Regions from separate parts of the Kutzneria sp. NPDC052558 genome, predicted to be linked through region 2. Evidence: riboswitches for the same ligand, from Rfam matches in the RefSeq annotation. Region 2 holds a riboswitch; each other region holds the start of a gene.
What was found. A riboswitch is a leader RNA that binds a small molecule or an ion and turns the genes downstream of it on or off. The one in region 2 is predicted to bind glycine.
Positions count from the first base shown of each region.

Region 1 (10,394 bases), on a different contig from region 2:
GCCACCACGTCGGTGGCCCGGCCGGTCTGCAACATGAGGCCGGCTCGGTGCTCGACCGCGGACAGGTACAGCTCGGCCAGCCGGGTCCGCTCCAGCTCGGAGAACGGCCCGGGAATCCCGGAAAGCGGGGCGCCGCGCCACAGCGCGATGGCGCTGTCCACGTGCCGCAGGGCCGACTGCGGGTCGCCGGCGGCCTGGCGCATCGCCGCCAGGTGCGATTCGAACGCCGTGAGGTCGACCTGGTCCTCGGGCAGCCGCAGCAGGTAGCCGGAGCCGGAGCTGGCCAGCACCTGGGACGGCGCGCGGTGGGTGCGGTCGGGCTCCAGCGCCCGCCGCAGGCCGGCGATGTAGGTGTGCACGCTGCCCTCGGCGCTGGCCGGCGCGTGCTCGCCCCACAGCGAGTCGATCAGCTCGGTGCGGGACACGGCCCGGCCCGCGTTGCTGGCCAGCACGGCCAGCACCGCCCGCTGGCGGGGCGCGCCCAGCTCGATCTCCTCGTCCCCGCGCCACGCGCGCACCGGTCCGAGCACCTCGACCCTGATGGTCGCGCCGGGATCGGTCGGGGGGACGGGCATCTCGCCTCCTGTTCGCGCCACCAGTGTGCGGGCCGGCCGCCTCGGGCAGCCACTCCCGGGGCGCTCAACGCGCCGGGCGGTTCGGATTGTTCCCGCCCGTCTCCGGGCCGCCTTGGCGTCGACCCGCCCGTCGTATCACACAGTGCCCGTCGGGGGAACGGTTCGGTCGTAGCGATCACGGGATCGCCACATCCGGAAGCGCTGCCCCATAAGGAAAGATGAATATGTTTCGTACCGCCGAATGCAGTGAAGGGGCCCTTCCGACGTCGACCGCCGGGCAGGGCCCCTTCACATCAAACTCTCAGCGGACGCTCAGCTGATGCTGGGGTACAACGGGAATCGTTCGGTCAGCGCGACGACGCGGGCCCGCAGCGCGGCCGCGTCGAACTCCGGCGTGAGCGCCAGCGCGATGATGTCGGCGACCTCGCGGAAGGCCTCGTCGTCGAAACCCCGCGCGGCCAGCGCCGGCGTGCCGATGCGCAGGCCCGAGGTGACCATCGGCGGCCGCGGGTCGAACGGGATCGCGTTGCGGTTCACGGTGATCCCGATGTCGTGCAAGCGGTCCTCGGCCTGCTGCCCGTCCAGTTCGGACTTGCGCAGGTCGACCAGGACCAGGTGCACCTGGGTGCCGCCGGTGAGCACGGTCGCGCCCGCGGCCACCACGTCGTCGCCCAGCAGCCGCTCGGCCAGGATGCGCGCGCCGGTCAGGGTCCGCAGCTGCCGCTCCCGGAACGACTCGCCGGCCGCCACCTTGAACGCCACGGCCTTGGCCGCGATCACGTGCTCCAGCGGACCGCCCTGCTGGCCGGGGAACACCGCCGAGTTGATCTTCTTGGCCAGCGCCTGCTCGCACAGGATGACGCCGCCGCGCGGACCGCCCAGCGTCTTGTGCGTGGTCGTGGTGACCACGTGCGCGTGCGGCACCGGGCTCGGGTGCAGCCCGGCCGCCACCAGCCCGGCGAAGTGGGCCATGTCCACCATCAGGTACGCGCCCACCGAGTCGGCGATCCGCCGGAACTCGGCGAAGTCCAGCTGCCGCGGGTACGCCGACCAGCCGGCGATGATCAGCTTCGGCCGGTGCTCGGTGGCCAGCCGCTCCACCTCGGCCATGTCCACGTGGTAGTCGGACTCGCTGACGTGGTAGGCCACCACGTCGTAGAGCTTGCCGGAGAAGTTGATCCGCATGCCGTGCGTCAGGTGCCCGCCGTGGGCCAGGTCCAGCCCGAGGATGGTGTCGCCCGGGTCCAGCAGCGCCATCATGGCCGCCGCGTTGGCCTGCGCCCCGGAGTGCGGCTGCACGTTGGCGTGCTCCGCCCCGAACAGCGCCTTGATCCGGTCGATGGCCAGCTGCTCGATCACGTCCACGTGCTCGCAGCCGCCGTAGTAGCGCCGGCCCGGATAGCCCTCGGCGTACTTGTTGGTCAGCACCGAGCCCTGGGCCTGCAACACCGCCAGCGGCGCGAAGTTCTCGCTGGCGATCATCTCCAGGGTGCCGCGCTGGCGGGCCAGCTCGGCGTCCACCGCCGCGGCGACCTCCGGGTCCAGCTCGGCCAGCGGCGCGGTCAGCTCGACCGGCGTCACTCGCCCTCCTTGATCAGCGCGCCGTACTCGTCGGCGTCCAGCAGCTCGTCGGCCGGGCCGTCCAGGCGCACGGTGAACAGCCAGCCCTCGCCGAACGGGTCGTTGTTGACCACGGCCGGGTCGTCGGTCACGGCCTGGTTGACGTCCACGACCTCGCCGGTGACCGGCGCGAACAGGTCGCTGACCGACTTGGTGGACTCCAGCTCGCCGCACGGCTCGCCGCCGGTGATGGTGGCGCCGGCCTCGGGCAGCTGGACGTAGACGATGTCGCCGAGCTGCTCGGCGGCGTACTCGGTGATGCCGACCCGGGCGATGCCGTCGGAGATCGACACCCACTCGTGCTCGGCCGTGTAGTTCAGGTGGTCAGGGACGGTGCTCATGCTCTGGAGGCCTCTCAGGACGAACGACGGTAGAACGGCAGCTCGACGACGTCGACGGGGGTGATCGTGCCCCGGATGTCGACGGCGAGCGCGGAACCGGGGACGGCGCGGTCGGCGTCGACGTAGGCCATCGCCACCGGATGGCCCAGCGTCGGCGACGGCGCGCCGCTGGTGATCTCGCCGATCCTCGCACCGTCGGCCGGGTCCACGACCGGGTACCCGTGCCGCGGCGCGCGCCGGCTCTCGGTGACCAGGCCGACCAGCTTGCGCTCGGGCGTCACGGCCGAGGCCTTGGCCAGCGCCGCGCGGCCGACGAAGTCGCTGGGCTTGTCCAGCTTGACCACCCGGCCCAGGCCCGCCGCGTACGGCGTGAGGTCGGTGGACAGCTCGTTGCCGTACAGCGGCATGCCGGCCTCCAGGCGCAGCGTGTCGCGGCACGACAGTCCACACGGGAGGACCTCGCCGGCCGCGGCCACCGCCGCCCACACCGCCTCGGCGTCGTCCGGGGCCACGAACAGCTCGAAGCCGTCCTCGCCGGTGTAGCCGGTGCGGGCCAGCAGCGCGGGCCGGCCGGCGACAGTGGTCGGGTAGGAGGCGTAGTACTTCACGGTGCCCAGGTCGGTGGGCGTCAGCGGGGCCAGCAGCGCCACCGCACGCGGGCCCTGAAGGGCGATCAGCGCGTACTCGGTGGAGGCGTCGCGCACCTCGGTGTCGAAGTCCTCGGCCCGGTCGATCAGCTCGCCGGCCACCAGGGCGGCGTTGCTGGCGTTGGCGACCACCATGTAGTCCTGCTCGCCGGTGCGGTAGACGATCAGGTCGTCGAGGATGCCGCCGTCGTCGGCGCAGATCATGGTGTAGCGGGCGCGGCCGACGCCGATGGCCGAGGCGTGCCCGACCAGCGCGTAGTCCAGGGCCTGGCCGGCCTGCGGGCCGGACAGCAGGATCTCGCCCATGTGGGTCAGGTCGAACAGGCCGGCGCCGGTGCGCACGGCGTTGTGCTCGGCCACGTCCCCGGTGTAGCGCAGCGGCATCTGCCAGCCGGCGAAGTCGGTGAACTTGGCGCCGAGCCGCTCGTGCACGTCGTGCAGCGGCGTTCGGCGGATGTCGGTGCCCATCAGGAGACCCCTCGTGTGGTGGAGTGAGCCTCCCCCTCTGTCATGGGCCTGAGAGTTTCACCGGGCCAGGCCGGCTTTCCCCTTGGGCGAGGCGCGATGGGCACGCCTGCTTTTCAGAGTCGCCTGTCCCGAGCGGTAGGGGGGCCTGAGAGATTCCGGGGAGGATTTGCTCCTTCGGCGCCTGCCCGACATCGACAGGTCTCTCCCGCACGGTATGAGCAGCGAAGATGTACTTGTGGCGGCCACCGTATGAGGAAGTGGCCGCCACGGTCAAGATTCCAGGGCTTCGCCCGGGTTCTCACCCCTTCAGATCACACCCGATCGCATGGCGTACGCCACCGCGTGCGGGCGGTTGCGCAGACCCAGCCGGTTCATGACCGCGTAGACGACGTTCTTCACGGTGCGCTCCGAGTAGGAGAGCTTGGTGGCGATCTGGGCGGTGTCCCAGCCCTCGGCCATCAGCCGCAGCACGTCGATCTCCCGCGGCGCCAGGCCGGAGGCGGTGAGGCCGTTGGGCCGCAGCACCTCCTTGTGCAGCCGCTCCACCTGCGCGAGCAGCGAACCCAGCAGCGTGGGCGGCATGTCCCCCATACCCCGCTTCGCCGCCAGCACCGCGTGCACCAGGCGCTCGCCGCTGGCCGCCGCCTTCGGCAGCACCGCGACCACGCCGCACTCCACGGCCGCCAACAGGTCGGCGTCGTGGAACCGGTCGGTGACCAGCACGATCTTCACCGGCGTCGCCTCGGCGGTCCGCCGCAGCAACCCCATCACGTCAGCGTTGACCGCGTCCGCGCACACCACGAACACCTGAGCCTCGGACAGTCTGCGTTCCGGCACCACCTGGAGCTCGGCCCGCGCCCGAAGGCAGCTGATCGCCCCGGCCAGGGTGATCGGATCGCCCGCGTGGACGGCTACCCACACTCTGTCCATGGTGTCCTCCTCGCTGTGTACCCCCAGGAACACACTCTGCAACGACCTTCTTCAGAGGATCTTCACGACGCCTCCATGTCGTAGAGAAAGTCCTGACCAGCGGTTTTGCCGAAGTCCACTCGAACGGGCTAGGCCTTCAAGGGAGAAACGTGCAGCCGATCGCCACGATCGGGCAGACTCCGCGCCTCCCGGGCCGGGAAGTTCCTGGTTGCGCGGGGACCGTCTCAAGTAGGCTGCCGGCATTCCCCCGCGCGAGCAGGAGGAGCCCTGTTGGTCGTCGAGGATGCCGCCGCCACCGTCTCCCGGACCACCGCCGAACGGGCACGACTGCCCGAACTCGCCGAGGTTCTCGCCGCCTGTGCCGGCCATCTGTCCGACGAGCTGCTCACCGCCGCCCGGTTCTGGCTGGCCGAGGGCCGGCATCTGGACGTGGCCCGGGCGGTGTCCTTCGCCGTTGTCCATCTACACGTTCCGGTGACTGCGCAGCACCACCGCGCGTTGGTCGACGCACTGGTGACGGGCGGTCATGATCCTGTCGCAGTCCGTGGCGTCGAGCCGGCCCGCTGGCCGCCGGCGCTGCCGTTCACCTTCGTCGACGGCGGCTGGTCCGGTGATGATCGGATGGATGAGGCCGCGGTCGGCGCGGTGGCCGGCTATCCCGGCGTGCACGGCATCTGGCGGGCCTGGCGGATGCCGCTGGACGGCTCGCCGTGGCCGGCCCCCAAGCGGGTCTACCTGGTGCAGGCCGGCGAGCAGGTGGACGTGGTCGCGGTGACCGCCCGGGCCCAGCGGGCGCTGGCCGCCGCCGGCGAGCCCGCCCCACAGGTCGAGGCCTACCCGGTCGGCTCCCGGCTGGCCGCCTACCAGCTCACGGTGCGCCGCAACGGGCTGCTGCTGTGGACCTGTCAGACGTCGAATGTGGACCAAATCACACCTTGACGCGTCGGGTCTGTTCCTTCTTGCGCGTGGACCAGGAAGAATGGCGGCGGGGGTACGACCCCGGCCAGACCAACCATCCGGCCGGGCTGGGGAGGATGCTGGATGTCCGACAACGGTGTCCGCGGCGCTGTGCTCCGGGTGGCCCTGCTGGGCCCGGTGCGCGGCTGGACCGGGGACCGGGAGTTGGAGCTCGGCGCGCCCATGCAGCGCGCGCTGTTCGGTCTGCTCGCGCTCAGTCCCAACCGGATGGTCGCCCGCTCGGAGCTGATCACCGCGCTGTGGGGCGAGGCGGCCCCGGCCAGCGCCGAGGGCAGCGTGCACACCTATGTGGCCGGCCTGCGCCGCGCCCTGGAGCCGAACCGGACACATCGGGCCCCGTCGACCATGCTGGTCAACGCCGGGCCCGGCTACCTGCTCCGGATGGAGCCCGAGGACCTGGACGTCACCCGGCTCAACGCCCATCGCGAGCGGTCCCGCGTGCTGCGCGGCGACGGCCGGCGCGAGCAGGCCGCCGCCGAGCTGGACGCCGCGCTGGCCCTGTTCCGCGGCACCCCCTTCGACGGCCTGTCCTGCCCGTACGTGGAGCAGGAGCGGCCCCGCCTGGCCGAGCTGCGGCTGCTGGTGATCGAGGAGCGGGCCAGCCTGATGCTGGAGCTGGGCCGGCACCACGACCTGGCCGCCGAGCTGCCGGCGCTGGTCCGCGAGCACCCGCTGTGGGAACGGCTGCGCGGGCTGCTGATGATCACCCTCTACCGCTGCGGCCGGCAGGCCGACGCGCTGGAGGCCTACCAGGAGGCCCGCCGGGTGCTGGCCGAGGAGCTGGCCATCGAGCCCTCCCCGGAGCTGCGCCGGCTGCACGGCAAGATCCTGCGCAACGACCCGGAGCTGGCCGCGCCGCAGCCGGCCCGGCCCACCGCCGAGACCGCGGGCGGCCCGGTGCCGGCCCAGCTGCCGCACGACGTGCCCGGCTTCACCGGCCGCGCGGCCGAGATCGCCGAGCTGGACCGGTTCCTGGACGAGACGTCCAACTCGGTGCTGATCTCGGCCATCGACGGCGCCGGCGGCATCGGCAAGACCGCGCTGGCCGTGCACTACGCGCACCGCATCACCGACCGCTTCCCTGACGGGCAGCTCTACGTCAACCTGCGCGGCTTCGACCCCAAGCTGCCGCCGCTGATGCCGGTGGACGCGCTGGGCTCGCTGCTGCGCGGGCTGGGCGTGCCGGCCCGGCAGGTGCCGGCCGACCTCGACGACCAGGCCGGCATGTACCGCAGCATGGTGGCCGGAAAGCGCATTCTCGTCGTGCTGGACAACGCCGCCAGCACCGACCAGGTGCGGCCGCTGCTGCCCGGCTCGCCGTCCTGCGCGGTCATCGTGACCAGCCGCAACCGGCTCAGCGGGCTGGTGGCCCGGGACGGGGCCCGCCGGATCACCCTGGACGTGCTCAGCACCGAGGACTCGGTGCGGCTGATGGCCGGCATGCTCGGCGACCGCCGGGTGGCGGCCGAGCCGCAGGCCGTCACCGAACTGGTCCGGCTGTGCGGCCACCTGCCGCTGGCGCTGCGCATCGCCGGCGACCGGGCCGCCACCCATCCGCACCTGATGATGTCCGACCTGGCCGGCGACCTGTCCAACGAGCGGGACCGGCTGGACGTGCTCGCCCCCGACGACGACGAGTCGACCGCCGTGCGGGCCGTGTTCTCGTGGTCGTACCACGCCTTGAAGCCCGACTCCGCCCGGGCGTTCCGGCTGCTGGGCCTGCATCCCGGGGCCGAGTTCAGCACCACCGCCGCCGCCGCGCTGACCGGGCTGCCGGTGCCGATGACCCGGCGGCTGCTCACCGACCTGACCGACCGGCACCTGCTCGGCGAGGTCGACCGCGACCGCTACCGGCTGCACGACCTGCTTCGGGTGTACGCCGCCGAGGAGGTCGAGGCGGGCGAGGACGAGCGGGACCGGTCGCTGGCCGTGCAGCGCATGGTCGACTGGTACCTCTACACCGCCAGCAACGCCGACAACGGGCTGCGTGGGCAGGCCAACGACATGCCCATCGGCAACCCGCCGCGGGAGTGCGCCCCGCTGCCGTTCGGCGGCTATCTCCAGGCGCTGCAATGGTTCGACGCCGAGAACGAGAACCTGGCGGCCCTCGACCGGCTCGCCGGCGAGACCGGCCAGCACCTGGCCGCGTGGCGGCTGGGCGTGGTCGTGTGGGAGTACCACCGGCTGCGCCGGGACTTCGACCAGCTCATCACCTACTCCCGGGTGTCCGTCACTGCCGCTCGGGCCCTGCGGGATCCCATCGGCGAGGCCCTGGCCCAGAGCTGCATCGCCGCCTCCAGCGCGCATCTCGGCCGTGAGGCCGAGGTCCTGGCCACCCTCAAGCGGATGCCGCCCGTCGAGTACGGGGCCGAGGACACGCACCGGGAGATGAGCACCCTGTCCAACCTCGCCGAGGCCTACCGCGGCATCGGCATGATCGGCGATGCCCTTGCCCACTACCGCAAGGCCCTCGGTCTGGCCCGCATCGCCGGAAGTCGTTGGCACGAAGGCGATCTGCTCCGGGGGCTGGGCGAGACCTACCTCCAGCTCGGCGAGCTCCAGCACGCCCTCGACTGCTGCCGCTCGGCACTGACCATCTTCCGTCAGCTCGGCGATCTCTACGCCCAGAACTCCGTCCTGCAGAACCTCGGCGGCACCCTGCTCGCCCTCGGCCGCCACGACGAGTCCGTCGGCTCCTTCGCCGACGCCGTGGCGATCGCCCGCCGCATCGGCCACCCCCACGCCGTAGACCAAGGCCTGCAAGGCCTTGCCGCCGCCAAGGCCGAGGCCAGCTAACCCTCCACTGTGGACCGGTCGGCGTTGGCGTTGATGGCGTCGTGGACGTACTGCGACAAGCCGGGGACCATGTCGTCGTAGTTCTTGCCTCGACGGTCGTTGGCGCGGTAGTGCTCGGCCAGGCCGCGGTGGGTGGAGTGGTCGCAGTCGTGGAACCAGTGGTCGGTGTGCTTTCGGTGTTGCTCGGCCAGATCCATCGCCACGGGGTCGGTCGCCGGGACGCCGCGGAGCATCGCGTCGGCCAGCCCCTGGTTGATCTCCGCCAGCTCCGCGCGGAGGGTTTCCCAGTCCTGCTGGGTGTAGCTGGCAGTCCGCTCCTGGCGTTGTGCGAACTGCTCGGTTTCGCCCCAGGTCTGGCGGGCGTCCTCAGCGTGGGCGACGAAGTTGTTGTCCCCGAACACTTCTCGCCGCTGCTGGGGAGTGAGGCCGATGCCGGCCCGGCGGGCGGCCAGCTCCTCGTCGATCACGGCCAGCATCGCGGTGAAGCGGGCGATCCGCTCGGTGAGCAGTTCTCGTTGCCGTTGCAGGTGATCGGCGTCGGTGGTGCCCGAATCCGCGACTATGTCCCCGATTTCCACGAGCTCCAGGCCGAGCTCGCGGTAGAAGACCACCCGTTGCAGCAGCCGCAGGTCCTCGTCGGAGTAGAGCCGGTAGCCGGCCGGGCTGCGGCTGCTCGGCCGGACCAGGCCGATCTGGTCGTAGTGGTGCAGGGTCCGCACCGAGACCCCGGCGAGGTCGGCCGCCGCGCTGACTGTGTGTTCGCTCATGGGCACCACTGTGCGGCCTCACGTCGCGTGAGGGTCAAATCCGCTTGCCCGCATCCCCACAATGGGCGCATGACGACTCTCGCCCCGCTGTCGATGTGCTCCCTCTCCGCTGTCGCGGGGCGGGGCCAGCAGCAGCGCTGCCGCCGGGGAGGCGCGACGCCGCCACGCCGGTGATCGCGGCGTTGGTGGCCGGGCTGGTCGCCGGCTACGGCATTGCCATCCCGGTCGGCGCGGTCGGCGCCTACCTGCTCGCCCTGACCGCCCGGACCTCGCTGCGCATCGGCGTCGCGGCCGCCATGGGCGTCGCCACCGCCGACGGCCTGTACGCCCTGATCTCCACGCTCGGCGGCTCCGTGCTGGCTCCGCTGATCCAACCGGTCACCGGCCCGCTGCGCTGGATCTCCGCCGCGGTCCTGGTCGTGCTGGCCGTCCGCGGCGCGATCAAGGCCCTCGGCAGCTACCGCCGACCGGCCACCGTGGACCGGGAGCTGACCGATCCGGTCCGGGCCTACGCGGTCCTGCTGGGCATCACGATGATCAACCCGACGACGCTGATCTACTTCACGGCGCTCGTGCTCGGCGGCCCGGCCACCGGGAACGGCCTGGTCTTCGTGCTGGCCGCCTTCGCCGCCTCGGCCAGCTGGCAACTCCTGCTGGCCGGCGGCGGCGCGCTGCTGGGCCGCCTGCTGACCGGCCCCCGCGGCCGCCTCGCCACCGCCCTGGCCTCCAGCGCGGTGATCGTCGGGTTGGCCGTCGGCCTGGTGGTCAGAGCGTGATGCCGCGGGCGTTGAGCCAGGGGACGGGGTTGATCTTCTTGCCGCTCGGGTCCCAGACCTCGAAGTGCAGGTGCACGCCGGTGGACTCGCCGCGGTCGCCCATGCGGGCGATCTGCTCGCCGGCCCGCACGTGCTGGCCGACGTGGACGGAGAAGGTGTCCATGTGGCCGTACACGTTGATGGTGCCGTCGGCCAGCCGGACCCGCACCCAGAGGCCGAAGCCGCTGGCCGGGCCGGCGTCGATGACCACGCCGTCGGCGGCGGCGACGATCGGGGTGTCCATCACGTTGGCGATGTCGATGCCGTAGTGGAACGCGCCCCAGCGGCCGCCGAAGCCGGAGGTGAAGGTGCCCTGGGCGGGCTTGACGAACAGCGGGCGGTGCTCTTCGGCGTACTTGGCGGCCGCGGCGGCGGCCAGCTCCGAGGTGACCTTCTCGCTGGCGGTGAGCTTCTGGGCCTCGGTGGCGGCGTCGCCACCGCGCACGATGGGCAGCAC
Region 1 is NZ_JBIUAG010000018.1:169,772-180,165, forward strand. Features, by position in the region: gene ACIG5F_RS29820 (AfsR/SARP family transcriptional regulator) at 1-575, opposite strand, end outside; gene glyA (serine hydroxymethyltransferase) at 888-2,156, opposite strand; gene gcvH (glycine cleavage system protein GcvH) at 2,153-2,536, opposite strand; gene gcvT (glycine cleavage system aminomethyltransferase GcvT) at 2,551-3,651, opposite strand; glycine riboswitch at 3,775-3,869, opposite strand; gene ACIG5F_RS29840 (response regulator transcription factor) at 3,958-4,581, opposite strand; gene ACIG5F_RS29845 (hypothetical protein) at 4,852-5,520, shown strand; gene ACIG5F_RS29850 (AfsR/SARP family transcriptional regulator) at 5,623-8,355, shown strand; gene ACIG5F_RS29855 (MerR family transcriptional regulator) at 8,352-9,122, opposite strand; gene ACIG5F_RS29860 (LysE family transporter) at 9,293-9,898, shown strand; gene ACIG5F_RS29865 (M23 family metallopeptidase) at 9,888-10,394, opposite strand, start outside.
Region 1: it holds a riboswitch for glycine, as region 2 does, so the genes downstream of both, gcvT (glycine cleavage system aminomethyltransferase GcvT) here and gcvP (aminomethyl-transferring glycine dehydrogenase) in region 2, are expected to answer to the same signal.

Region 2 (10,394 bases):
GGAGGGAGTGCCAGTCGCCCCGACCAGCCCCCAAGTCAGGTTGGCTCGTTTCCCGGGCGCCTGTCGCTCGCCGGCCCAGTGCCCGAGTGCTCGCTCTCGCCTATCGGCCTGTTGCCTCGGGCCCGGTCCACAGTGGCCCCGGGAGTTCCGGCGTGAAGGGACGATCCCAGCGGTTGCGGCCGCTGACCTCGTGCACCGGCCGGCGGTCGGCGGCGACGGCCCAGCGGCCGAGCATGGCGGTCAGTTGCCAGCCCTCGTCAGTGGGCACGCACGTCCATGATCACTCCCGGCCGACGGCCGGCCACAGCACGGCGACGACCCGCTCGGCCAGGTCCTTGGTGGGCTCGCCGCGGTAGAAGGCGGCGAAGTAGCTGCCGAAGCACATGATCGCGATGGTGTGCGGGTCGATGCCGTCACGCACCTCGCCCCGGTTCTGCAGCTGGGTGAGGACGTCCTCGACCAGCGACACGCGGGGCTCGACGGCGTGCGTGCGCAGGATGTCCAGCAGTTCCGGGGTGCGGATGGCCTCGCCGGCGAAGTTGCCCATCAGCACCATGGCGTCGGGGTTGAAGTAGGCCGGATCGAGCCGCCGCACGGCCTCGGTCAGCGCTTCCCGGGGCGACAGGTCGGACAGGTCGATCGTGTACATGTCGCGCTGGCGGCGGAAACCGTAGTCGAGCGCGTCGACGACGAGGTCGAACTTGGTGCCCCAGCGGCGGTACAGCGTGGGACGGGTGACGCCGGCGTCGGCGGCGATGTCGCCGATGGTCATGCGCGAGTAGCCGTCCCGCACCAGCCGGTCCCGGGTGGCCAGGATGATCGCCTCGTCGATGGCCGCGTCGCGGGGACGCCCGCCGAGGTTGCGCTCGCTGTCGTGGGGCATGGGCTCACCGTACCGGATAAGTTACAGCAGTTGTTTGTAACCCTGATCTGGCCGAGTTACAGTCAGCACTTGTAACGAAACCAGAAGGAGGGTGGCCGTGGTCCGGCACTGGTTCGACTTCATGTGCCCCTTCTGTTACGTGGCCAAGCGTCGCAACGCCATCCTTGAGCGGCACGGGATCGAGGTCGTGCACCTGCCGTACCGGATCCATCCGGAGATCCCCGTCGGCGGCGTCGAGGCGGGGCGCGGGTCGGGACGATGTACGACAACCTCGATCGGGAGGCGCGCGCCGCCGGGCTACCGCTGCACTGGCCCGCGCGGCTGCCAACACTCGGAGAGCGCTCTCCGTGGCCGAATGGATCCGCCACGCCACACCCCGCGCCATTCCCGCCTCCTCGATGTCGTTTCGGTGACGCCCGCCCAGCCTCTCCCGGCGCCTCGCCACAATCGCCGGTGAGTTGATGACGGGGATGTGCAGCCGCCTATCGCATCGGAGGCAGAGGGTGAGCGAGGGGCGCGGGAGGTTGGCGTGGGCGATGGGAGGCGCGTGGGTACCGATTCGGGGGATGGCGGGGATGGGGAGTGGTCTCGTGGAGAAGACGAGGGCGAGAGGGGGTGCGAGGGTTCGGGGCTGAGCAAGGTGCTGGGGGATGACTGGCTCGGGGAGGGAGAAGCGGAGGACGGGCGGCCCGAGAGGCGGCCGACGAACTGGGAGAGCGCTCTCCGAGGGTCACGTGGGCTGGGGCGGTTGGCAGCGGTGTTGGTGGTGCTGGTGGGACTGGCGGCGGTGGGGGTGGGGGCGCAGCGAGGGGTGGATGGGGAGCGGGACCAGGCGGTGATCGGGAAGGTCCTCAGCCAGGTGAAGGATTTGAGGGCGAACGATTCGGCGCTGGCGGCGCAGCTGGCGGTGGCGGCGTATCGGCTGGAGCCAGGGGAGGAGAGCAGGAGGGCGGTGCTGGGGATGCTCGCCACGCCGTACGGGACGAGGGTGGCGGGGGCGGGTGCGGAGGCCTTCAGGCTGGCGGTGAGCCCGAACGGGCGGCTGCTGGGGGTGGCCGAGGGAAACGAAGTGCGGCTGTGGGACATCGGCGACACGGTTCGGCCACAGGCAAGGGAGAGCGTCAGCACGAAGTTTCCCGTGTATGCGCTGGCGTTCAGCGCGGACGGGCGGACGTTGGCGACGGCCGGGCCGGACAGGGCGGTGTTGGTGTGGGACGTCAGCGGGGCGAAACCGTTGCTCAGGGCGGATCTTCCGGGATTCGGCACGGTGGAGTCACTGGCGTTCAGCCACGACGGCCGGCTGCTCGCGGCGGGGACGGAGCAGGGATCGGTGCAGGTGTGGAACGTGGAGGGCACTGGAGAACCGCGTCGCGGGACATCGGCCACTGTGGACGGTGAGGTGCGGTATGTGGCGTTCAACGGCGTCGATCACGTGCTGGCCGTGGGCAGGGTGAATGCGGCTGGGGCGGTCGCCGAGCTCAGGGATGCCGATGATCCGGGGCGGTTGTTGGGGTCGCTGCCGGTCACCTCGTCCGAAGGGTGGGTCATGGCCTTCTCGACGGACGGGAGGGCGATGGCGGAGGGGAATGTCGACAGCGGGGTCAGGTTGTGGGACGTGGGCGACCGGAGTGCGCCGAAAAACGTTGCGACGCTGACGGGTCCGGTCGGTGGTGTCCGGTCGCTGGTGTTCAGTCCGGACCGTGGCACGCTGGCGGCCAGTGGCGCCGACGGCAACGTTCTACTATGGACGATCACGGATCCGGCGCGGCCGACAGTGCAGCCGCCTCTCAGTGGAATGGGCGCCAACGTCTCAGGACTGGCGTACCTGCCGGATGGCCGCACCATGGCTGTGGCGGGCGATGACGGCTCCGTGAGACTGGAGCGGTTGGCGGACTACACGTTCTCGGCGCGCACGGGTGGCATCGTCACGTCGCTGTCGTTCAGTCCGGACAGCAAAACCCTTGTCGCTGCGGAAGATTACCGGCGCGGGGTCGAGTTGCGTGATGTCGCGGATCCGTGGCACGTGTGGAGTGCGCCGGCCGATGTGGGCCCGGACGCCCGGGTGTTGCTGGCGCCTCGGGGCAACCTCATGGTCATCAGCGATGCGGGTGGCTCGACAACCCTGTGGGACACAACGGATATCCGCCGGCCGGCCAGCCCGGCGCCGCTCGTGCCGTATCTGTCCACGGCAAACGGTCCGCTCGCGGTCAGCGGCGACGGCCGCATCCTTGCCGACGTGGGCTTCGGCAACGTCGGCCTGTGGGATATCGGCAATCAGCAAGCGCCGCAGATGCTGGGCGGACTGCCGCCCGATTCGGAACCGACGACGGCGGTGGCGCTGAGCCCGACGGGCCGCCTCCTCGTGCGGGCCGGGGCCGGCCGGATCACCGCCCTTTGGGACCTGGCCAAGCCGTCCTCGCCCCGCCTGATCACCCTGCTGCCCGGCCTCGCGCCCGGCCCGGTGCGCGCCGTGGCCTTCAGTCCGGACGGCCGGCTGCTGGCCGTGTCGAGCGATGACAACACAGTGCACCTGTGGGACGTCAACGACCTCGCCCGGCCGAGGCCGGTGGGCGTCCTGGCCGGGCATGCCGGCCCGATCAACGCGCTGGCCTTCAGCCCGGATGGCCGGACGCTGGCCACCGGCAGCGGCGACGACACGGCGCGGCTGTGGGACGTGCACGATCCCCACCATTTCGACCTGATCGCAACCCTGGAGGGCCACACCGGCTCCGTCACCGCGGTGGCGTTCAGCCCCGACGGCCGGATGCTCGCCACCGGCAGCAGCGATCGGAGTATCGGGCTGTGGGACACGGACGCCGAGCACGCGGTCGAACGCCTGTGCGCGCTGGCGTGGCCGCGGATCAGTCAAGGGGACTGGGAACGCTATCTCCCGGGCTTCGACTACCGGCCACCCTGCCCGGAATGACCGCCTTGTCGGGATCGGTTGCGGAGAGCGCTCTCCCGGGAGTGGTCACTGCTCCGTACGGGCGATCACGCCACCACGCTGAGTGTCTTTCCTTCGCCTCCGTTTGATCACGATCCAGGTACGGTGGGCACTCCCGGCGGCGGTTCGGCGGCGGCGGGTGACATCCTCGTCGGTGCGGCCGACGCGGCGATGACCAGGAAGAAGGAAGGCTCGTTAGGTGGTTCCACAGGACCTCAGGTACACCCGTGAGCACGAGTGGGTGCAGGTGACGGCGCCGGGCACGGTGCGCATCGGCATCACCGGCTACGCCCAGCAGCAGCTCGGCGACGTGGTGTTCGTCCAACTGCCCGATCTCGGCGCGCGGGTCGCCGCCGGTCAGACGCTGGGCGAGGTGGAGTCCACCAAGAGCGTGTCCGACATCTACGCGCCGCTCGACGGCGAGGTCAAGGCACGCAACGACGAGCTGGACGGGACCCCGGAGCTGATCAACTCCGATCCGTACGGCAAGGGCTGGCTGGTCGAGCTGGGGTCGGTCGACGAGGCCGCCGTCGCGACGCTGCTCACGCCGGCCGACTACACGGAACTCACGGAGCAGGGCTGATGTCGATCTTCCAGAAGCTCTTCGGCTGGTTGGGGAGCCGCCAGGGGCGCGATCAGTCCAGCACGGTAGGTTTGAGCGGTCCCGAAGGATCCACCAGCAGGAGGCGAGCTCAGGTGAGCACGAACGACGGGCCCGGTGTTCCGCCGGAGCAGTCCCCGGAGCGGACCACTGTCTTCCGGGCCGACTTCCTCACCGACGCCGAGGGCGTCGGGGCCCCTGTCCAGGAGCCGGCGGTCGCCGGCGTCGACGCGCTGCCGGCCGGGTCCGCCCTGCTGGTGGTCAAGCGCGGCCCCAACGCCGGTTCGCGCTTCCTGCTCGACCAGGACACCACCAGCGCCGGTCGGCACCCCGACAGCGACATCTTCCTCGACGACGTCACCGTCTCCCGTCGGCACGCCGAGTTCCGGCGTGAGGGCGGCGAGTTCGTGGTGATCGACGTGGGCAGCCTCAACGGCACCTACGTCAATCGCGAGCCGGTCGACCAGGCCGTGCTGGCCAACGGCGACGAGGTGCAGATCGGCAAGTTCCGCCTGGTGTTCCTCACCGGCCCGGGAGCCGGGGGTCAGGGGGGCCAGTGACGGCGGCCGGGCGGCCACAGCGCGACGGACTGAGCATCGGGGCGGTGCTGGCGCAGCTGCGCCCCGAGTTCCCGGACGTGACCATCTCCAAGATCCGGTTCCTCGAGTCGGAGGGGCTGCTGCGCCCGGCGCGTTCACCGTCGGGCTACCGGCAGTTCACGGACGCGGACGTGGACCGGCTCCGTTACGTGCTGGCCGCCCAGCGTGATCACTACCTGCCGCTCAAGGTGATAAAGCAGCAGCTCGACGCGGCATCCGACCCCGACCAGCCGGCTCGCGGCCTGGTCGGGGTCGATCGCTTACCCACGCCTGAGGACTTCGCCGCCGGCCATGAGGTGCGGATGACCCGTGAGGAACTCTTCGCCGAGACCGGCATCGATCAGCGGCTGCTGACCGAGTTGGAGAACTACGGCCTGGTCCGGTCCGGCGCGGCCGGCTTCTACGACCAGGACGCCATGCTGGTCGCGCGCATCGTCGTGGCCATGGGCGAGTTCGGCATCGAGCCCCGCCACCTGCGCACTTTCAAGGTGTCGGCCGACCGCGAGGTGGGGCTGCTGCACCAGATCGTCGGCCCGATGTACCGGCACCGCGATCCGGACGCGCGGGAGCGCGCCGACGAGATCGTTCGGGAACTGGCGTCGCTCTCGGTTGCGCTCCATACACTTCTGGTCAAGACCGGCCTGCGCGGCGTGGCCGGCGGGTGATCTTGGCTACGGTCCGCCCGCAAGCGTCGTGCCCGCATGGCGGGTAGCGTTGAGACAGTCCGTGGGGGATCCTCGTAGGTGCGGGGACGCCGAGGTTCAGCCCGCTGAGGGAGGCGATACCCGATGAGCGAGATGCGCGTCGTCGGAGTTCGGGTCGAGCTGCCCGCGAACAGCCCGATTCTGTTGCTGCGCGAGACCGAGGGGGACCGCTACCTGCCGATCTGGATCGGGAACGCGGAAGCCACCGCCATCGCCATCGAGCAGCAGGGCGTGCGGCCCGCTCGGCCGCTGACCCATGACCTGCTCAAAGAGGTGATCGCCGCGCTGGGCCGGGAGCTCACCCAGGTGCGTATCACCGACCTCCAGGAAGGCACCTACTTCGCCGAGCTGGTGTTCGACGGCGGAATCAAGGTGTCGGCCCGCCCGAGCGACTCGGTCGCGCTCGCGCTGCGCGCGGGTGTGCCCATCCACGCCGAGGAATCCGTGCTGGCCGAGGCCGGCCTCGTCATCCCGGACGAGCAGGAGGACGAGGTCGAGAAGTTCCGCGAGTTCCTGGACTCGGTCTCGCCCGAGGACTTCAGGGGCGCGGAACAGTAGGGCGCTGTCGCGGAGCGGAATAAAAGGCGCTGTCGCGGAGCCGAACGGCAGGCGCTGTCGCGGGAGCCGGAGAGCAGCGAACCTTCACGCCAGGAAGGCCCGATACTGGCGCGGGGCGCAGTGAAAGGGCCTCTCCTGGCGTTTTTTGTGTCATGAAGGGCCCCATACTGACGTTGAACGTGAGGAAGGGCCCCTTCATGACACCAGACGTCATGAAGGGGCCCTTCCTGGCGTTGGGCGAGAGGATCGGTCCCTTGATCATGGGGAAGGACCGACTTTCGGAGGGCGGCGGGGTCACGGCGTAGGCTCTAGGGTGTCCCGATGATCTCCAGTCGGGTTCTCGCGATCGCCGCCGCTGCCGCCGTGCTGTGCCTGTCCGGGGTCGTCTCGGCCAGCGCCGCGCCCACCGTGAACACGCTTGACGTGCCCGTGAAGCCCAAGGCCGTGCCGGCGGCGCCGGCCGACAACCCGGCCTGCGTCTACACCAAGGCGGTGCCGGCCGACAGATTCAAGGGCCTGCCCAGCTTCGACCCGGTGAAGGCGGCCAAGCCGTACACCGCGCGGCTGGTCACCGACCAGGGCCTGATCACCTTCCAGGCGCTGACCGACAAGGCGCCGTGCACCACGAACTCGTTCCGCTTCCTGGCCGAGCACAACTACTACGATCTCACGCACTGTCACCGACTGGTGACCCAGCGGATCTTCGTGCTCCAGTGCGGCGACCCGACCGGCACCGGCAGCGGCGGCCCCGGCTACTCGTTCCCGGACGAGAACCTGACCGGCGCGACGTACCCGGCGGGCACGGTCGCCATGGCCAACGCGGGGCCGAGCACGAACGGCTCCCAGTTCTTCTTCTGCACCGAGGACACCAAGCTGTCCCCGAACTACACCCCGTTCGGACGAGTGACCGGCGGCCAGGACGTGCTGCGCAAGATCGCGGCCGGCGGCGAGGACGACCAGAACAGCACCGGCGACGGCTTCCCCACCCTGCCGGTCGACATCCTGCACGTGCAGATCTCGCCCCGGTAGACACTTACTGTCAACGCTGTCATCGGTTCAGTGACACGCAGTCGTCACCGTGACGACCGCCTCCACATGACGCTTTCGCCGCTCCGCGCGTCGCGTTGACCCGTCCGATGGCCGGACTTACCGTCAGAGGGGAGTCGGCCGTGACGGTGTGAACCCCCATCGTTGCGGCCTTGTGACCGACGGTTCCCCGGAAGGAGGACCGTTGGTTCCGGTCGCCGGTCGTCAGACCGGTCGAGGGGAGGCTGTCGTGGTGGAGGGTGCGCCCGCGCACGCCGGCGCCGGTGAACAGGGAGCCCTGTTCCCGGACGCGTCGGCGCCCGACGAGCTCGTCGGCTATCGGGGGCCCGCCGCGTGCCAGATCGCCGGGATCACGTACCGGCAGCTGGACTACTGGGCGCGCACCGAGCTGGTCGCGCCGACGATCCGCAGCGCGCACGGCTCGGGCAGCCAGCGGCTGTACTCGTTCAAGGACCTGCTGGTGCTCAAGGTGGTCAAACGGCTGCTGGACACCGGCGTCTCGCTCCAGAACATCCGGGTCGCGGTGGAGCACCTGCGCCGCCGCGGCGTGGCCGACCTGGCCCGGATCACGCTGTTCAGCGACGGCACGACGGTGTACGAGTGCACCTCGCCGGAGGAGGTCGTCGACCTGCTCCAGGGCGGCCAGGGCGTGTTCGGCATCGCGGTCAGCGGGGCGATGCGGGAGATCAGCGGCACCATCCACGAGTTCCAGGCCGAGCGGGCCGACGGCGTCGAGCTGGAGCCGCAGGCCGAGGACGAGCTGACCCACCGCCGCCGGACCCGCCGGACCGGCTGAGGGGCCCTACCCCGGGCAGCCGAACGCCGCGGCCGTCGAACGTGATCGAGATGACACGCGGCGACCGAGGCTGGGTCTGGTAACCCGCCCGGGGTAAACTCGGCGGGTAGTCGCACACCCCGTGCGGGAGAGTCCGAGTCGGTGACCAGCCGGTTCGGCGCCGAAGGAGCAAATCCTCCCCGGAACCTCTCAGGCCCCAGGACCGCACGGGACAGACGCCTCTGGAAAGAGGGCGTGGGGTGACACCCGCGTCCCGCCGACGGTGCAAGCCCACCTGCGTGGGTGAAGCTCTCAGGTGCCCGTCACGGGCGGGGACAGAGGGGGAGGGCCAACGGCCCGCGCCCGCTTGCCCCGGAGGCTCAACGCATGACGACTGACCGCATTCCCCTGGCCGCGCTCGAGCACGGCACGCCCTTCGCGGACCGCCACGTCGGTCCCCGTGCCGCGGAGCTCGGCAAGATCCTGGACGTGATCGGCGTCGGCTCCCTGGAGGAGCTGGCCCAGCGGGCAGTGCCGTCGGCCATCCGCAGCGATGCCCTGGCGCTGAGCCTGCCCGACCCGGCCACCGAGACCGAGACGCTGGCCGAGCTGCGGGCGCTGGCCGCCCAGAACCGGCCGATGACCCAGATGATCGGCCTCGGCTACCACGGCACGATCACGCCCGGCGTCATCCTGCGCAACGTGCTGGAGAGCCCGGCCTGGTACACCGCCTACACGCCGTACCAGCCGGAGATCTCCCAGGGCCGCCTGGAGGCGCTGCTCAACTTCCAGACCATGGTCGGCGACCTGACCGGGCTGGACGTGGCCAACGCCTCCATGCTGGACGAGGCGACCGCCGCCGCCGAGGCGATGACCCTGGTCCGCCGGGCCGGCAAGTCGAAGTCGAACAAGTTCGTGGTCGACGCGGACACGCTGCCGCAGTCCATCGCCGTGATCGAGACCCGGGCCGAGCCGCTGGGCATCGAGGTCGTGGTGGCCGACCTGTCGCAGGGCATCGAGGGCCTCGGCCTGGGCGGCGACTTCTTCGGCGCGCTGCTGTCCTACCCGGGCGCCTCCGGCGTCATCCGCGACCACGAGTCGGTGATCGCCGAGATCCACGCCGCCGGCGCCGCCGCGGTCGTCGCGGCCGACCTGCTGGCCCTGACCCTGCTGCGGGCCCCCGGCGAGATCGGCGCGGACGTCGTGGTCGGCACCACGCAGCGGTTCGGCGTGCCGATGGGCTTCGGCGGCCCGCACGCCGGCTACATGGCCGTGCGCAAGGGTTTCGAGCGGCAGCTGCCGGGCCGGCTGGTCGGCGTGAGCGAGGACGCCGACGGCAACCGCGCCTACCGGCTGGCGTTGCAGACCCGTGAGCAGCACATCCGCCGTGAGAAGGCGACCAGCAACATCTGCACCGCGCAGGTGCTGCTGGCCGTGATCGCCTCGATGTACGCCGTCTACCACGGCCCCGACGGCCTGCGGGCGATCGCCACCCGCGCCCACCGGATGGCCACCGTGCTGGCCGCCGGCCTGTGCGAGGGCGGCGTGACCGTCGTGCACGGCGAGCTGTTCGACACCGTGCTGGCCGAGGTCGAGGGCCGGGCCGCCGAGGTCGTGGCCAAGGCCCGCGAGCTGGGCGTGAACCTGCGCCTGGTCGACGCCGACCACGTCGGCATCGCCTGCGACGAGACCACCACCCGTCAGCACCTTTCCCTGGTGTGGCAGGCGTTCGGCGTCACCGTGTCCGATGTGGACGGTCTGGACGCGGACACCGCCGACGGTATCCCGCCCGCCCTGCGCCGCACCTCCGAGTACCTGACCCACCCGGTGTTCCACCAGCACCGCTCCGAGACCGCGCTGCTGCGCTACCTGCGGGCCCTGTCCGACAAGGACGTCGCGCTGGACCGGAGCATGATCCCGCTGGGCTCGTGCACCATGAAGCTCAACGCCACCACCGAGATGGAGGCCGTGACCTGGCCCGAGTTCTCGGGGCTGCACCCGTTCGCGCCGGCCGAGGACGCGGCCGGGCTGCTGACCGTGGTCAAGGACCTGGAGCAGTGGCTGGCCGAGATCACCGGCTACGACGCGGTGTCGTTGCAGCCCAACGCCGGCAGCCAGGGCGAGTTCGCCGGTCTGCTGGCCATCCGGGCCTACCACCGGTCCCATGGCCACGGCGAGCGTGACGTCTGCCTGATCCCGGCCAGCGCGCACGGCACCAACGCCGCCAGCGCGGTGATGGCCGGCATGCGCGTTGTCGTCGTCAAGTGCGACGAGCAGGGCAAC
Region 2 is NZ_JBIUAG010000007.1:242,500-252,893, reverse strand. Features, by position in the region: gene ACIG5F_RS15485 (hypothetical protein) at 101-268, opposite strand; gene ACIG5F_RS15480 (TetR/AcrR family transcriptional regulator) at 281-883, opposite strand; gene ACIG5F_RS15475 (DsbA family protein) at 975-1,340, shown strand; gene ACIG5F_RS15470 (WD40 repeat domain-containing protein) at 1,641-3,809, shown strand; gene gcvH (glycine cleavage system protein GcvH) at 4,027-4,410, shown strand; gene garA (glycogen accumulation regulator GarA) at 4,524-4,988, shown strand; gene ACIG5F_RS15455 (MerR family transcriptional regulator) at 4,985-5,692, shown strand; gene ACIG5F_RS15450 (bifunctional nuclease family protein) at 5,816-6,289, shown strand; gene ACIG5F_RS15445 (peptidylprolyl isomerase) at 6,611-7,318, shown strand; gene ACIG5F_RS15440 (MerR family transcriptional regulator) at 7,566-8,132, shown strand; glycine riboswitch at 8,247-8,347, shown strand; gene gcvP (aminomethyl-transferring glycine dehydrogenase) at 8,499-10,394, shown strand, end outside.

Region 3 (9,230 bases), on a different contig from region 2:
GGTCCCTCATCGAGCCGCACCGTGATGTGGTGCTTGCTCTGGTCGGTGACCACAACCTCGGTCCCAGGACGCCCGATCTGAGCAACCAGGGGCTGCTGGTCGTTCTCGTCGACGAGGACCAGCATCACTGGCCTCCTTGGCGCTGGTCGGCCGCTTCCAGGTCCGCCTTGCCGCTACGGATGGCCTCTGCCAGCCGATCCAGCGCCGCCCGCTCGATGATCAGCGCGACCGGGAACGCCTTGCCGAACCGGATCTCCACACGGTCCGCGAACGACAGCGCGTTCGCCCGGATCGGCAGGTCGGCGGTCACGTAGACGTGCACCATGTCGCGCATCTGACCGGTCACGCGGCCGCAGCGGACGAGGACTTCGCCGGCGTCGCCTTGATCGTCACCGGCTTCATCTCCCGTGCCCGCAGGCTGTAGCCCAGCCGCGTCCGGCAGCGGTGCCGCTCACCAGCACCCGAGGGACGGCACGGCTTGTCGTCCACCCACGGCGTCACCGTCAATCCATCGCAGATCACCGGCCGGATGTCCGTGCCCGGGATCGCCTCCGGTGGAACCGGCTGGTGCTTCGCCGCGATCTTCACCGTGACCGCCGCGTCCGTCTTGCGCTCCGCCGCCTGGTCGATCACCAGCGCCGACCACAGCGGGAGCCCCGTCTCCTTGTCCAACTCCGGCTCGATCGGGGCCTTCCGCGCCCGCTCCTCCGCCGTCTGGAACTTCGTCACCGGTTCCACGCCCATCACAAGCGCCCCCTTGGGGGAACACTTCGTCATGCTCGACCCGGAACCGGGCACCGCTGAGATCGCCATCGTTGGGCCTCCTGTCTGGTCTGTCGGCCGGGACCTGCCCGGCTTCTCCGACAACCACCACTTTCGGCCGAAAACGAGGACGGGAGCACCACACAGCGGGACATCTCAGGACGTCTCATATACGTTGAAGACGTCCCTACTCGTCACAAAGGGAGTGGCCGTGCCGAACGAGCGACTACGAGACACCTTGCTGCGCAACGGGTTGAGCCTGGAGCAGGTGTCTAAAGCGACCGGGGTCGACCCCAAGACCGTGGAGCGGTGGATCACCAAGGGGCGGACGCCCTACCCACGCCATCGGCACACGATCGCGTCCATGGTGCGGGAGACCGAGAACTATCTGTGGCCCGAAGCCGTCGCCCCCGAACGCAAGGTGGAGATCGCCGGTTCCGAGGTCCTCAAGGTCTATCCCCACCGCAACGCCATCCCCGCCGATCTGTGGGACCGGCTGATTAAGGACGCGGCCGAGCACGTCGAGGTGTTGGTCCACGCGGCGTTGTTCCTGGTCGAGCGCCCCACCTTTGTCCGGGATCTTGCCGACAAAGCCGCCAACGGCGCGCGGATCCGACTCCTCTTCGGCGACCCTGCCAGCCGTGAGGTTGCCCGCCGCAGCGACGAGGAACAGTTGGGCAAGGGCACTCTCGGGGCACGCATCCGCAACGCACTGGCCTTCTACCGGCCGCTCCTGGACGTCGATGGCGTGGAGATGCGGTTCCACAAGACCACGCTGTACAACTCGATCTTCCGCTCCGACGACGAGATGATCGTCAACACGCACGTCTACGGGTTCCAGGGCGCTCACGCACCGGCCCTGCACATCCGGCGGCTCTCTGCGGGCGACCTGTTCGAGACCTACTCTGAGAGCTTCGAGACCGTCTGGACCCAGTCGAAGCCCGCGACCTTCTAGGGAGCCCCATGGCACGCGTGGACCACTTCCACGACCCGAACGCCCCCAAGGCCAACAGCATCGCTATCGCCGTCAGCGCCTTCGTCCTGGACGACGCCGGCCGCCTGCTGATGATCCGCCGTACCGACAACGACCTGTACGCCATCCCCGGCGGTCAGCTCGAACTCGGCGAGACCCTGTCCCAGGCCGCCGTCCGCGAGCTGCGCGAAGAGACCGGCATCGACATCGAGGTCACCGGCGTCATCGGCCTGTACTCCAACCCCGACCACGTCATCGCCTACGACGACGGTGAGGTCCGCCAGGAGTTCTCAATCTGCTTCCGCGCCCGCCCCGTTGGCGGCCAGCTGCGCACCAGCAGCGAGTCCAAGGAAGTTCACTGGGTCGACCGCGAGCGGTTGGATGAGCTCAACATCCACCCGTCGATCCGCCTCCGAATCGAACACGGCTTCCAGCCTGATCGACCACCTTACTTCACCTGACCGGCATCCATCGCCGTGTCCGAGTCTCAGCTTCGGCACAGTAACTCTAGTAGGTCCATGACACGCCGCAAGCACGACGGTACGCTGGCCGCCCAAGTGTCGACAGTATGAGGTCAAATGACAACCGAAGATGAAGATCTAAAGGAAACACCCAACAATAGCAACGAGGTTGTCGACGAAGCGGAAGAGTTGGCCAATAGCGTCGGAAACCTTGAACCGATCTCATATTTTGGCACCGACTTCGACGTTCACGGCCTCGTACGCCGATTGAATCTTGGCGAAGTTATAGTTCCAAACTTCGACCCAGAGCCCGAATCCGAGTCTGACCTATCCGGCTTCCAGCGCAAATTCGTATGGAAGAAACTCCAGATGGATAGGTTTATCGAGTCACTACTACTCGGCTTCCCCGTCCCTGGGATATTTCTTGTACAACAAAGTGACAAAAAGTTGCTCGTACTGGACGGGCAGCAGCGACTTCGAACTTTGCAGCGATTCTACAGAGAGCAGGTTAGTAGCGAGGTCAGCTTCAAACTCGAAACAGTCGGCGATCAGTTTAAAGGCCTTACCTATACCACACTCGAGGACGATCAGCGTCGAACGCTCGACAACACATTCATTCACGCGACGATTATCAAATACAATCCCGATCTGGGTGGCGACGAAAGTGTTTACTCGCTTTTCGAACGCCTGAATACGGGGGGCACAAACCTCTATCCGCAAGAAATTCGAGTAGCACTGTACCACGGCGCACTTGTCGAGCTCCTCCGAGAGCTAAACAGCGATCCGAATTGGCGAAGCATGTTTGGACCGCCTTCTGATCGCTTGAAGGATCAGGAGATAATCCTACGCTTCCTGGCCCTATGGAAAGAAGGTGACGTCTACAAGCGCCCGCTTAAGACGTTCCTAAACGCGTTTCTAGCACGACATCGAAACCTTGAGGGTCTCGACAGAGAGCAGCTTGCACAAATGTTTCGAAGCGTGTGCGAGGTAGCAAACTCATCAATGGGCAGGTCAGCCTTGCGTGCAGGCATTCAAGTGAACGCCGCTTTTGCGGACGCAATCCTGGTAGGACTAGCCGCCCGACTAACAGAGGGAGATATTCGCGACCACCCCGCGATAAGGGCAGCCAGAGAAGCTCTGATCGATGATCCGGAATTCCAAAGCGCTATTGCTCGCGCTACGGCCGACGAGGAACGCGTAAGTCGGCGCCTCAACCTTGCAAGGGCGGCGCTTCGGAACGTGCAATGAATAAGCGACTCGCGGCGCACTCCACAAGCGCAAGATGGAAGATAGGAAAGCTGCGCGATGATCTCGACGGGTTGTACGTACGAGCAGACCCTCGTTCTATCACGGACCCGGAGGTCGCTAGCGATCTCGGCCGCTACCTTTGCGTGCGAGTATCCGGATACCTAGAACAGGCCTCCGGTGTAATACTACGAGACTACTGCGAAAAAAATTCCTGGGGATTGGTCCAATCATTCGCACATTCATGGTTAGACAAGATGCCAAACCTGAGCGCAGATGCTCTAATCAAGTTCGTTAAGCGTTTTAGCAGCCAGCACGCCGGCGAGCTCGAGGTTTTTCTCTCGACCGAGGAACGCGGAACCACACTAAACGCTCTCGTAGGAATCCGCAACGACGTCGCACACGGCAAGCAACAAGGCATTTCACGCGAGCAAGCCTGGCGATATCTTGAAGTTGTGGAACAAATTGTCAATTGGCTACTTGATCAGTTCGACTCGATGAACAACGAGTCATCAGCTTGAGCGATCGGAACGAACGATTGCAGTCGTTGCCGAATCTGGCTCTATGGGATCGAGACGCGCCGCCGGCGACGGCGCGTGGTCGCCCTGGCAGGGCCGGTCACCAGGCCGTATGGCCGGAAGGGCCGCCAACGGCCCTCAGGCTTCACCGGGCCGGGCGACCCTTCCGGCCACGGCCACCCGCGCACGCCAGGGACGCCGCCGCCAGCGGCGCGCAAGCCCACAGGCTCACTCGGCAGCTGCGCCAGGCCGTGACGATCGAGCGGCCACGCGACGGCAGAGCCCACGTCGATCGATGCCCACCTATGGCTCCGCGCCAACGGCCAAGTCCCACAATGCAGTCGACGGCAGTGCCCATCCCCCGACGCCCGAGCGTGACAACGGCCGGCAGCACTGTGTCAAGGCGGGAAAGCGTGCCTTGACACGGCACCACCGGCCGCGTGATCGGCTTCGTGTCGGGATGGACGGTGGGGTCTGGGGCGGACCAAGATCAGGCCGTCTCCAGGCCGTCAGACGTCGGGCAGTGCCGAGAAGTACCGAGTACCAACGAAAGACGTCGCCGCAGTTCAGAGGCCGTGATCAGCACTCGATGACGTTCACGGCCAGGCCGCCGCGAGCCGTCTCCTTGTACTTGTCCTTCATGTCGCGGCCGGTTTCGCGCATGGTCTTGATGACCTTGTCGAGGGAGACGAAGTGGGCGCCGTCGCCGCGAAGGGCCATGCGGGCGGCGGTGATGGCCTTGATGGAGGCCAGGGCGTTGCGCTCGATGCAGGGGATCTGCACGAGGCCGCCGATGGGGTCGCAGGTGAGGCCGAGGTTGTGCTCCATGGCGATCTCGGCGGCGTTCTCGACCTGCTCGGGGGTGCCGCCGAGGACCTCGGCGAGGCCGGCGGCGGCCATGGAGCAGGCGGAGCCGACCTCGCCCTGGCAGCCGACCTCGGCGCCGGAGATGGAGGCGTTCTCCTTGAACAGCACGCCGATGGCGCCGGCGGTGAGCAGGAAGCGCACGACGCCGTCGTCGGAGGCGCCGGGTACGAAGCGGGAGTAGTAATGCAGAACGGCGGGCACGATGCCGGCGGCGCCGTTGGTGGGGGCGGTGACGACACGGCCGCCGGCAGCGTTCTCCTCGTTGACGGCCAGGGCGAACAGGGTGACCCAGTCCATGACGCGCAGCGGATCGGTGGCGAAGTGTTCGGCGGCAAGGGTTCGACGCAGATCGGCGGCGCGGCGGCGCACCTTGAGACCGCCGGGCAGGGTGCCCTCGACGGTGCAGCCCCGCTCCACGCACTCCTGCATGACGTGCCAGATGTGCAGCAGACCGGAGCGAACCTCGGCTTCGGAACGCCACGACAACTCGTTGGCCAGCATGACATCGCTGATGGACAGGCCGGATTCCCGGGTCCGGGCCAGGAGTTCGTCGCCGGAGAGGAACGGGTGGGGCAGCGGCGTCGAGTCCTGTTTGATGCGGTCGGCGCCGGTCGCGGTCTCGTCGACGATGAAGCCGCCGCCGACGGAGTAGTAGACGGCGGCGTCCAGCTCGGCGCCGTCCGACCCATAGGCGGCGAAGCTCATGCCGTTGGGGTGCAAGGGAAGCGCCTTGCGGCGGTGCATGATCAGGTCGGTGTCCTCGACGAACTCGATCTCCCGGGAGCCGCCGAGCAGCAGACGGGAGGACGACCGGATGCGGGCGACGCGGTCGTCGGCGTCGGTGGGGTCGCAGAGCTCGGGCTGCGAGCCTTCGAGACCGAGCATGACGGCCTTGGGGCTGCCGTGCCCATGGCCGGTGGCGCCGAGGGAGCCGAACAGCTCGACGTGCACGCGAGCGACGGCGTCGAACCGGCCGGCGGCGCGCAGGCGTGAGACGAACATGCCCGCGGCCCGCATCGGGCCCACGGTGTGCGAGCTGGACGGGCCGATCCCCACCGAGAAAAGATCGAAAACACTGATGGCCATGGCGGACTCCGGGGTCGTGCCGACGAGGGACGGCTCCCCCTCTGTCATGGGACCTGAGAGCTTCGCCGTCACGACCGCGACAGCTTGCACCGTGGGTGGCATGCACGACCGCGCACGCTGCTTTCCAGAGTCGCCTCGCCCGGCCGGTCTGGTTGCCTGAGAGTGTGCGGGGAGGCTTGCTCCTTCGGCGCCCCGGCATACGCCGAGGGCTCTCCCGACCGGGCTGTGTGCCGAAGGCACGCGGCCTGTGTGGAATTGTTGCCCTCACTGTAAACGACGCAGGGAGCGGCTGATGCGGTTCGGCGCCAACTACACGCCCAGCAAGCACTGGTGGCACACCTGGCTGGACTTCGAGCCGGACTCGATCCGCCGGGACCTGGACCAGCTGGCCGGCCTCGGCCTGGACCACGTGCGGGTGTTCCCGATCTGGTCGGTCTTCCAGCCCAACCGCGGCGTGGTCCGGGAGAAGGCGGTGGAGCAGCTGCTGGAGCTGGTCCGCATCGGCGCGCGAGCCGGCCTCGACGTGACGGTGGACGGCATCCAGGGCCACCTGTCCAGCTTCGACTTCTACCCCTCGTGGACGCAGACCTGGCACCACCGCAACGTCTTCACCGATCCCGACGTGCTGGAGGGCCAGATCCTGCTGCTGCGCACCCTGGCCACGGCGCTGCGCGGGGAGCCGAACTTCCTGGGCATGACGCTGGGCAACGAGATGAACAACCTGGTGGCGCACAACCCCTGCACGCCGGCCGAGGTGGACGTGTGGCTGGACCGGCTGCTGGAGACGGTCAACGCGGCGGACCCGGACCACCCGCACTGCCACTCGGCCTTCGACGACGCCTGGTACGTCGACGACCACCCGTTCACGCCGCTGGCCAGCGCGACCAAGGGCGCCATGACCACCGTGCACCCCTGGGTCTTCACGCTGAACGCCGCCCGTCGTTACGGTCCGCAGTCGACGGAGATCCATCACCTCGCCGAGTACGGCACCGAGCTGGCCCGTTCCTACGGCACGCCGGACCGGGTGATCTGGGTGCAGGAAGTGGGCGCGCCGGCCCCGCACATCCCGGTGGAGCACGCCGTGGAGTACGCCGAGCACACCATTGGCAACGTCGCTACCTGCACAAACGTCTGGGGCCTCACCTGGTGGTGCTCGCACGACGTGAGCCGGAAGTTCATCGACTACCCGGAGTTGGAGTACGGCTTGGGCCTGTTCGACGCCGACGGCAACGCGAAGCCGCTGGCCAAGGCCGTCGAGAAGGCCGTGCACGCGGAGTTGCCGAAGCCGGTGGAGCGGACGACGGCGCTGCTGTTCGACGGCAAGCGCAGCGACTCGGGCCCGGGTGGCCGCTTCTTCGAGGCCTGGATGCGGCTGGCGGCCGAGGGCCGGCGGCCGGCGATCGTCCAGGAGACGACGCCCGAGTATCTGGCCGCCCGGGGCGTGACCGAGGTCTTGACAGTGTGAGCCCAGCCACCCCAGGATCGATAGTGATCCGATGACTGACCCGCGCCAGGCCCCGGTCCGCCGCCCCTGCCCCTGATACATCGGATCTCTATGCCGCCGGGTGCCCTCGACGCTGGAGGGCTCGATGACGACCTTCCCCAGACGGACCGCCCTCGGCCTGGCCCTGGGCGCCACCGTGTTGGCCACGATGACCGGCACGGGGACCGCCTTCGCTGCGTCCAGCGCACCGAATCCGGTCCCCGTCCCACTGGACGGCCTGTTCGACAACGACGGCATCGACACCGCCACCACCCACGACGGCGACTTCGACGGCTCGGGCTACACCTTCCCGGCCGAGGGCCTGCCCACCGGCCAGGTCACGGTGGACGGCGTCCCGTTCGCGTTCCCCACCGCCGCCGGCAAGAACAACATCGTCGCGATGGGCCAGCAGATCCCGCTGCCCCAGGGCCGCTACGTCACGGCGCTGTTCCTCACCGCCTGCTCGTACGGCGCGACCGGCGGCACGGCGACCGTGCACTACGCCGACGGCAGCACCAGTGAGGCCCAGCTCGGCGGGGCCGACTGGTACTCCGGCAGCGGCCAGCTCGTCGCCCCCTTCCGCTACACGCCGGGCGGCGGCGCCGACCAGAACCCGGTGTCGATCAGCGTCTCCCAGGTCTGGATCGACCCGAACCGGGACGCGGTGGCGATCACCCTGCCGACCACCAGCCCGGCCGTCGAGGGCCGGTCCAGCCTGCACGTCTTCGCGCTCAGCCTGCAACCGGTGGCGGTCGGCAAGGCGGTGGCGTTACGCGGCACGAAGTCGACGACCAGCCTGCTCACCGACGCCGGCCCGCAGGTGGTCGAGGCGACGCTGGTCAACCTCGGCACCGAGTGGATCACCCCGCAGGACCGGCTCACGATCTCGGTGGACGTCCAGGGCGGCCGCACCGTCGCGCCGGCGACCGTGGACTGGCTCGCGCCAGGCGACGAGGCCAAGATCCGCATCGGCATCCGCAAGGACCAGAACGTGGACGATGGCACGACCGTCAGCGGCACCGTCGCGGCGAAGTCCACAAAGGACACCCTGGCCAGCGCCCAGACGCCGATTCTGTTGGGCGTGCCGGATTATCAGCCGGCCGACACGTCGCTCGGCACGCACCAGGCCCCGTACTGGTTCCAGGACGCCAAGTTCGGCATCTTCATCCACTGGGGCGTCTACTCGGTGCCGGCCTGGTCGCCGCCGGGCAAGCAGTACGCGGAGTGGTACTGGGACTGGATGCAGGACCCGGCCAACGCCGTATACGACTACCACCGCCAGACGTACGGGGAAAGCTTCGACTACGACGACTTCATCCCCCAGTTCAAGGCCGAACGCTTCGATCCCCTCGATTGGCTCAACCTGTTCGTCGAGGCCGGCGCCCGCTACTACGTGCTGACTTCCAAGCACCACGAGGGTTTCGCCCTGTGGGACTCCAAGGTCTCCGCCCGCACGGCGGCCAAGCTGGGCCCCAAACGGGACCTGGTCAAGGCCCTGTTCGACGCGTCCCGCAAGCACACTCCCCAGCTGCGCAACGGTTTGTACTTCTCGATGCCGGAGTGGTTCAACCCGGACAACCCGTGGATGGGTCACCCGCCGCGCAATCCGTACACCGGCGCGGCCGTGCCCTACACCGGTTACGCCAGCGGCCGCGACTTCGTGCTGGACTACCAACTGCCGCAGATGCTGGAGCTGGTGCACGGCTACGACCCCGACGTGATCTGGTGCGACATCGGCGGCGTGAACGACAGCCGGCGGCTGATGGCCGAGTACTTCAACCACGCCAAGGACCGGCCGCGGCCCAAGGACGTCACGATCAACGACCGGTCGGGCA
Region 3 is NZ_JBIUAG010000013.1:61,323-70,552, reverse strand. Features, by position in the region: gene ACIG5F_RS23670 (hypothetical protein) at 1-125, opposite strand, end outside; gene ACIG5F_RS23665 (hypothetical protein) at 125-346, opposite strand; gene ACIG5F_RS23660 (plasmid replication, integration and excision activator) at 343-744, opposite strand; gene ACIG5F_RS23655 (DUF5919 domain-containing protein) at 974-1,717, shown strand; gene ACIG5F_RS23650 (NUDIX hydrolase) at 1,726-2,196, shown strand; gene ACIG5F_RS23645 (DUF262 domain-containing protein) at 2,314-3,444, shown strand; gene ACIG5F_RS23640 (HEPN domain-containing protein) at 3,441-3,962, shown strand; gene ACIG5F_RS23635 (L-serine ammonia-lyase) at 4,539-5,912, opposite strand; glycine riboswitch at 6,047-6,139, opposite strand; gene ACIG5F_RS23630 (glycosyl hydrolase) at 6,205-7,377, shown strand; gene ACIG5F_RS23625 (alpha-L-fucosidase) at 7,502-9,230, shown strand, end outside.
Region 3: it holds a riboswitch for glycine, as region 2 does, so the genes downstream of both, ACIG5F_RS23635 (L-serine ammonia-lyase) here and gcvP (aminomethyl-transferring glycine dehydrogenase) in region 2, are expected to answer to the same signal.